2 regions of the Solibacillus sp. FSL W8-0474 genome follow, and region 2 is predicted to be linked to the other one. Evidence: riboswitches for the same ligand, from Rfam matches in the RefSeq annotation. Region 2 holds a riboswitch; the other holds the start of a gene.
What was found. A riboswitch is a leader RNA that binds a small molecule or an ion and turns the genes downstream of it on or off. The one in region 2 is predicted to bind S-adenosylmethionine.
Positions count from the first base shown of each region.

Region 1: linked by a shared signal. The riboswitch ahead of metA (homoserine O-acetyltransferase MetA) and the one ahead of NYE67_RS18635 (bifunctional homocysteine S-methyltransferase/methylenetetrahydrofolate reductase) in region 2 are both predicted to bind S-adenosylmethionine.

Region 1 is NZ_JBBOQJ010000001.1:1,861,518-1,865,940, forward strand. Features, by position in the region: gene NYE67_RS09085 (AAA domain-containing protein) at 1-52, shown strand, start outside; gene NYE67_RS09090 (nucleoside-diphosphate sugar epimerase) at 68-823, shown strand; gene NYE67_RS09095 (hypothetical protein) at 1,273-1,854, shown strand; SAM riboswitch class I at 2,311-2,419, shown strand; gene metA (homoserine O-acetyltransferase MetA) at 2,613-3,554, shown strand; gene NYE67_RS09105 (ABC transporter ATP-binding protein) at 3,972-4,423, opposite strand, start outside.
Region 2 is NZ_JBBOQJ010000001.1:3,683,568-3,687,990, reverse strand. Features, by position in the region: gene NYE67_RS18645 (chemotaxis protein) at 1-437, shown strand, start outside; gene hemG (protoporphyrinogen oxidase) at 591-1,976, shown strand; SAM riboswitch class I at 2,073-2,170, shown strand; gene NYE67_RS18635 (bifunctional homocysteine S-methyltransferase/methylenetetrahydrofolate reductase) at 2,280-4,124, shown strand; gene metH (methionine synthase) at 4,117-4,423, shown strand, end outside.

The DNA of each region.
Region 1 (4,423 bases), 1.8 Mb from region 2:
TTCCCATGTATTAAATACAGTAAAAGAGCAAAGCGGCTATTTTGCAATGTAAGGAAAGGTGTATACAGTGGATTTAAACAGCATAACCGGACAATTACAAAAAGAACTTAACGAAAATCCGAACATCGAAATTCAAAAGCAGATGCAATACGCCATTCCAATTCACACGTTGGAAGTGCATTATCATCCTGTTATGCGGAATGCGATGGATATTTTAATGAAGATGATGCTCATTTCATTCCAGAAGGCGGAGCTGAAAAATGTCGAGCTTTTAGCGGAAATTTTATTAGTTGAACCGTTATTTATCCATGATTTAACGAATAAAATGTTACGAATGGGCATGATTGAAAAAGAAAATGAAGTGTTCACACTTACGGCAAAAGGAATGGCGCAGCTTGAATCGGGTATTTTTGAAGAAGAGCTTGAGCAAACGAGTCATTTTGTGCAATACAGTCCGATTCATGAGCAGCTTCTGGAAGGGGACCTTGAGGAGTTCGCTGATTTAGAAGAGTTTCCTGAACCGTTTCCGACGATTGAAAACGAGGAAATTGAAGCAATTGAAGAATCGATGCTAATTGAATTTATTCAGCAGCAGTTAAGCGATCAACCATTGGCCGAACAGGAAGCCCCGACTTTTATTACAAAAGTTATATCGACCGAATCGATTCAAATTAATGATATTCCGGTTCTATGTTTCTCACTAATGGATAAAAAGGAAAACCGCCAATTTATGCGTGTATATAATACATTAACAGGTGCTTGGGATGAAAAGCTTGAAACGGTTTTATTCAATTATGAGAAAGAGCATTTAAAGTCTGAGTAAATATATAAATTGAAAACCTAGTAATATCAAGGGTTTGCGCCACTTTATAAGATGCGGAGTATTTTACAATTTATTTTTTATAATAATACACTTCTTATTACCTATGAATTTAGATAATGAGAAGTGTTTTTTTGTTGTTAAAATTCGCATTTGAAACTTTTAAAGCGGATAAAAATTTTATTTGCATCAGCTTTTCATGAAATAGCGCAGTTGTGATATCTGTATGCACTTGAGAGCAATCGAGAATTGATTTATTGACTCATTAATTATTATCTAAATTTATTACAGCAACGTTTATTTAATGAAGTAGCACACTTTTTATTGTTTTTTTGTATGTTTGAGGTATGCTATTATCGTTTGGTAGATTTTTCTGACTCAATAATAAGGAGGGTTAAAGTTGAGTAGAGTTTTTGATATACTAGTAGGGATTTTTGGGGGAGATAATAACAATGGATAACTATGAACTAAGAGAAAAGGTATTAAGAGAGTTGTATGAGGGCTTTAGTTCTAACTGGTGCGCTACAAGATGTCAATTGATGGAGGTTTCTTATAACCAGGCTTTTAAAATCATAGGTATTAAGTACTCTTGGGATAAAAAACTAGTTGAAAAGATGAGAGTGTTATTGTCGCATATTGTACGTAACTTAGAATTTGACTTAGAAATTATGCATTGGGGAGACCCTATACGAAACTACGATGAAAAAGAAATTCTAGAAAGCATAGGCAAGGTTGGTAGTTATAAAGAATTCATAGTAGGACTTGAAAGAGTTCTTCATGAAGGACTTATAAATGACTTTAACGAGGGATGGGATTTAGAAGAACAGTTGATGGCTGTAGCCAAAGAGTATCTAACCAACTATTCAAGAAGATTGGATTATAAAGTGAAAAAGATATTCGAAGAAACAGGCAAACTTGAAGACATTAGTCGCATAGTGAACAGTTTTGAAAAAGTTCTTGAAGAGAACTATAAGAGATTTATCAGTGAACAATTAAAGATTGATTCACCTTATTTTATATATGGGGGAAACTGACAGAAAGAATGCTGAAGAAAGTTGTAGAACTAGTATGATCAAGCAAAGTCAGGAGACCTGCCCAATATAAATCTTAAGAGTAAAGTGTTGTGCTTGTATGCTGTTCCTTATCCCCTTGAAGATAAGCCCACTTTTGTTGGTGGAGATGCTTATAACTATATTTATTAATTGAACCCACACAACTGCATATTACATTATTGAAAGTTGAGAACCTTCAAATGAGGGTTGTTTTTTTATCGTCAAAATACAATACGCTTCTTTTTTCCAGAAGTATGATTTATAAAGGAAATTACATAGATTTCATAAGAATTTAAATAAATTATAAATAAAATTACTCCTAATTAAATATAATTGAATTGTGGATGTATAAGTGTAGTCATGACAGTATTTGCTTCATATATTTTTAGAATTATTGCAAAACTCATGCTACCGTGTTACACTAGTGTCAATTTAATAGTCTTATCAAGAGAAGCGGAGGGAACTTGGCCCGTAGATGCTTCAGCAACCTCTAGTACAACTAGAAAGGTGCTACTTCCAGCAAGGCAATGTCCTTGGCAGATAAGAACGGGTATATTAACCTCTCATTTCTGTTGTGCTGGAATGAGGGGTTTTTTGTGTTTTTTCAGCAAGTATTAGGATACTTGCTCCAACAATCAAACCCCCACGGCTATTATGATTTACTTGAAACGAAAGAAGCTTGAAATAGCTTTACATTATGAAACCAAGATTATTTAGAAAGATTAGAGGGGGACAGTGCAATGCCAATTAATATTCCGAAACATTTACCGGCTGGTGAGCTGCTGAGAAAAGAGAAAATTTTCGTTATGGAGGAAGATCGTGCGAAGACTCAGCAAATTCGACCTTTGAATATTTTAGTGTTCAATTTAATGCCGGAAAAGGAAAAAACCGAGCTTCAATTATTGCGTTTACTCGGGAATACACCACTACAGGTAGATGTGACATTTTTAAATACTGCTACATACGAATCAAAAAACGTTTCCAAATCACATTTAGATACGTTCTATCAAACATTCGATGAAATTAAACACCGCCGATATGATGGTCTAATCATCACAGGTGCACCGGTAGAGAAAATGCAATTTGAAGATGTTGGTTACTGGAAAGAAATTACCGATATAATGGACTGGGCCGATCAAAATGTTACATCCATTATGTATATATGTTGGGGAGCACAAGCTGCGCTGTATCATCATTTCGGCATCGGGAAATTTGAACTGCCTAAAAAATGTTCTGGCGTCTATTCACATGTGATTACCGATTTAACGGTCGATTTAGTACGAGGCTTCAGTGATGAATATGTTGCGCCTCATTCGCGTCATACGTCTGTCTCGATTGACGAAGTCCGTGCGCACCCAGATTTGCGTCTGCTCAGCTATTCGGACGATGCGGGGGTATTTATCGTTCAATCAAAAAACAATAAACACATCATGATTACAGGCCATTTAGAGTATGATGCGACTACACTATCGGATGAATATTTCCGTGATATTGAAAAGGATCCGGAAAATACGGAACTTCCGATTAATTACTTCCCGAATAATGACCCACAAAATGCTCCAAAAAATGTATGGCGTGCCCATTCACATCTATTGTTCTACAACTGGTTAAACTATTACGTATACCAAGAAACACCTTATGAATGGCACTTTGTTGAGGAAAATATCGAATATCATATTTAAGAAAAGCCAACAAGGAATATCTTGCTGGCTCCAGACTGGAGACAAACTCTTAAATAGTGTTTGTCTACAGTTTTTTATTTTAAAATTAATTGAATCTAGAAATTGTTGATTTCCGTTCCGGGACCGATGCTTTCCCCGGGCACGGCTTCAGCTAACTAACTTGGGCCTACGACAGCAGGCCCAAGTTAGTGGATCTTCCGCACGTGCGGTTCCCGGTGGAGTCACGGTCCCTCCACTCCAATCAACTTATTAATTCCTTTAAATTAAGTAAGGTAAGATCTAATATGACTAGCAATCAAATTAATGAACAAGAAATAGGGTTTTGAACGACTTGTTCCTGTTAACTCATCTAGAAGAGCTCTAGTAACCTTTTGTCGAAAACCTGAAGCCAGCAAGGAATATCTTGCTGGCTCATTTTTATTTCACTGCAATCCATGCACGCTCTTGTTGTATTTGTAAACTCACTTCACGGCCAAAAAAGTCACTTAGCAATTGTTCATTCAATATGACTTCGCGGGTATCTGCAGCTACGCTTTCTCCATCTTTCATTAACAGTACATGGCTAAAACAAGGTAAAATTTCTTCTACATGATGCGTTACATAAATAAGTGTAGGGGAGTGATTGCCTTGTGCTATTTGCTCAATCTTTTGCAGTAAGTTTTCCCGCTCTATAAGATCGAGTCCGCCACATGGTTCATCCAATATTAATATTTCTGGTTCTGCCATTAAAGCACGTGCAATTTGTACACGTTGTCGTTCACCTTGCGATAAATGCTCAAAAGATTTATTCGCCAAATGATCGCAATGAAACTGTCTCATAAAGGATAGTGCCTGCTCAATTTCCGCATCGGACACGTCATTAAATAGAC
Region 2 (4,423 bases):
AAAAACTACAGCAAATTCTATTGGAGCAACGGGAAAACTTAACAATGCTTTGTACAATTGTTGAATATTTAAGGGAATATGTCCAAACTGGATTAGATAATAAAGATGTCATAAAATATAATCAAAGAATCCAAATGATGACGTATAAACAAACAGATCGTTATAATGAGATTGATCATCTCATTAATAAAAATATTATCGAAATAAAAAAAGGTAAAACTACTGATAACACGGCTTTAACATTTGGAAAAGAAGTAAGGAAAATTGAATCGGGTTTCCGTACGTTAAAACTTTTCACATGTGATGTTATTAATATGTTAGATTCCAATAAACATATCGAAAATCGTAGTTTAGAACGCATACGTTATTTTGATAAACGTTCTGCTTCGTTGGAAGCGGAGATTATTTCACTGACACAGCAATTATCCTTTAAATAGAACTATGAAGCAAACTTTCTCAAATAACCAGAGGAGGTTTGTGTTTTTTTTATTCAATATAAATTTAGAAAATTGTAATATCGTTATGACCATATTTTGAACGAAAAAGATTATACTGTTAGGAGAGAGTGAACGAAATAGGAGCGAATTAATATGAAAACTGTAGTTGTAGTAGGTGGCGGAATTACCGGATTGTGTACGATGCATTATTTAAAAAACCAAATGCATGAAAAGAATATCGAAGCAAGATTAGTATTAATCGAAAAAAATCCCTATTTAGGCGGAAAGATACATTCCGTACATGAAGGAGGGTTTATTATGGAAACCGGCGCGGATTCCATTGTGGCCCGCCATCCAAATGTCCTAGAGCTCGTAAAAGAGCTTAACTTTGATTCGGAGCTTGTTTATAACGAAACAGGTATATCCTACATTCATACTAATAATGAGCTACATGCTATTCCCGCGGGGTCAACATTCGGGATTCCAATGAGCGTGGAATCACTTATGTCGAGCACGTTAATTTCAGAAGAAGGAAAGAAAAGAGCATTAAAGGATATAGACATTCCAAATACAAAATTTACGAAGGAAAGTTCCATCGGTGCATTTTTGGAATATTTTTTAGGGGAAGAAATAGTGCGAAAACAAATTGCTCCTGTATTGGCAGGGGTATATTCGGGAGATTTATACCAGCTGAGCTTAGCTTCAACATTACCGTATTTAGTCGATTATAAAAATAATTATGGGTCGATTATGAAAGGTTTTGAAGCTAATCGCGAGCAGTTTGAAAAAGCAGCGGATAAGAAATTTATTTCTTTCGAGAAGGGGTTATCTTCATTAATTGACCGCCTTGAAGAGCAATTGCCGGAAGTGGAATTCATAAAAAAGGCCGCAACTGAGCAAATACAAAAAGTAGGGGAACAGTATAAAGTTGTATTAGAGGACGAAACGATTATAGCGGATATTGTGGTCCTTGCTGTGCCGAATAATACAGTACGTACTGTATTGCAAGACGAAAAATTAGATGGACAGTTAGAAAAGTTTACAACAGCATCAGCATTAACGATGTATGTTGGTTTTGATGTACCAGACAGTGTTTTACCAGCAGATGGTACAGGTTTTATCGTCTCCCATAATAGTGATTTAGTATGTAATGCCTCTACATGGACAAGTCGTAAATGGAAGCATACTTCAGCAGAAGGGAATCTGCTTGTTCGTTTATTTTATAAAAATATTAATCCGCGCTATGAAGAACTGGCAGCCATGACTGATGAAGAGTTGGAGAAAGTCGCAATGGAGGATATTCGCTTAAGTTTGGGTATTGAAGCGAAACCAACCGTCGTAAATATAACGAAATGGATTAATCAGATGCCTCGCTATGATTTAGCGCATAATGAAGCGTTATCTGAAGTTGTGGACGATTTAGAAGTGCACTATCCGAATCTGCTTTTAGCTGGATGTTCATACTTTGGGGTAGGGATCGGTGCTTGTATTCAAAACGGTAAAAAAACGGCGGAACAAATTATTGCACGAATTATGTAAAGAAATACTTTATTAGGCTAAAGGGTATTGACGTCTTATTTAGATAACGATATGATAGCTTAAATAATTTTAAATTTTTAGAAAAATTCATAAAATTTCTTATCGAGAGAAGTTGAGGGACTGGCCCGTTGAAACTTCAGCAACCAACATTATGTCAGGTGCTAAATCCAGTGGCGATAGCCAGAAGATGAGAAGGGATTAAGTTGACGACTGACAACTATCAAGCCTTCTTTTGCTTAGTGAAAGAAGGCTTTTTTGTATTAAAAATATACTGAAAATACTGTGAATAATGGAGTGAAATAATTGGGTTTACTACAAGATTTAAAAACACGCGTTTTAACGGCGGACGGAGCAATTGGAACTTTACTTTATTCCTATGGGTTGGATTACTGCCATGAGGAAATGAATATTGCACGACCAGAAATTATCGAGAAAATTCATAGTGAATATATTGCTGTAGGTGCAGACATTATTCAAACAAATACATATGGAGCGAATGCGATTAAGTTAGCTCGATATGGTTTTGAAAGTCATGTAAAAGAATTTAACGAAGCTGCACTGAAGATTGCGAAGCGTGCAGCTGCTCCGGGGGGACAGTATGTTCTGGCAACAATCGGTGGCATTAGAGGGATTCGGAAAAGTGATGCAACATTAGATGAAATCTTAACTGCCTTTCAAGAGCAAGTGGAAGTATTACTAACTGGTGAACCGGATGGCTTCTTACTGGAAACGTATTACGACTTTGAAGAATTATCGCATTGTGTCCACCTATTACGATCAATGACCGATTTACCGATCATTGCCCAAGTGACGATGCAGGAACCAGGTATCCTTCAAAATTTAATGTCTTTAAATGAAGCATTTCATGAATTGGAAAGGTTAGGTGCAGATATTGTTGGGAGCAACTGCCGGTTAGGTCCTTTCCATACAATTCAGGCGTTTGAAGGGGTCAACTTACCGAACAAAGCTTTTTTATCAGCTTATCCAAATGCATCGTTATTAGATATTGAAGATGGCCGTGTTGTCTATGAATCAGAAACCGATTATTTTGCTCGTGCAGCCGTTGAACTCGTAAATCAAGGAGTCCGTTTAATTGGCGGTTGCTGTGGGACGACACCGAAGCATATTGCGGCGGTAAAACAACGTCTGGCGAATATGCAGCCAATTGAAACGAAAGAGGAAAAACCCGGGTATACACAATTTGTCCGTATTCCGGAGCCACGTAAGCAAGAACCGCTCCATGAAAAAGCAAAACGTGAACGTTCTGTCATTGTGGAACTTGATACACCGCGTCATCTAGAAATTGACGGGTTTGTAGAAGGGGCAAAACAACTGGCAAAAGCGGGAGCCGATGTCATTATGATGGCGGATAACTCACTTGCATCCCCGCGCATCAGTAATATCGCGATGGCTGCGATTTTAAAAGAGCATGGAATTCGTTCATTGCCGCATTTAACGTGCCGTGACCGCAATTTAATTGGGCTTCAGTCACATTTAATGGGACTTGATGCACTTGAACTTCATGATATTCTGGTCGTGACAGGGGACCCGACAAAAGTGGGGGATTTCCCGGGGGCAACGAGCGTATATGATGTTTCGTCAATGGAGCTTATTTCACTTATAAAGCAGTTAAATAAAGGTAGCTCTTTTACTGGGAAATCGCTGCGAAAACAGGCGGATTTTTCGGTGGCCGCTGCATTTAATCCGAATGTCCGTGTATTGGACCGTGCTGTAGCTCGTTTAGAGAAGAAAATCGAGCATGGTGCAGATTACTTTATTTCACAACCGGTATATACGAAAGAAAAGATTATCGAAATCTATGAGGCAACGAAGCATTTGGAAACACCGATTTATATCGGGATTATGCCACTTACATCTTCACGCAGCGCGGAATTTTTACATCATGAAGTACCGGGCATTAAATTGTCCGATGAAGTACTTGCGCGCATGGCTGCTTGCGGGGATGACAAGGAAGCATCGACAGCAGAAGGAATCGCTATTGCCAAAGAGCTGCTCGATACGGCATGCAAATACTTTAACGGTATTTATTTAATTACACCGTTTTTACGCTATGATATGACGCTGGAATTAATGGAGCATGTAAAACAATATGATGTGGAAAGTAAAGGAGTTCAGTCGAATGTATAATCACCCAATTCATGAGCAATTACAAAAAAGAATTTTAATCATCGATGGTGCAATGGGGACGATGCTTCAGGCAGAAAACCTAACATATGAGGATTTTGGCGGAGAAGACTTAGACGGTTGTAATGAAAACCTGGTACTTACAAGACCTAATGTATTGGGCAAAATTCACCGTGAATATTTAGCTGCTGGCGCTGATATTATTTGTACAAATACGTTTGGCGGAACACCACTTGTTCTTGATGAATATGACTTAGGGGACAAGGCGGTTGAGATCAATAAGCGAGCGGTTGAAATTGCAC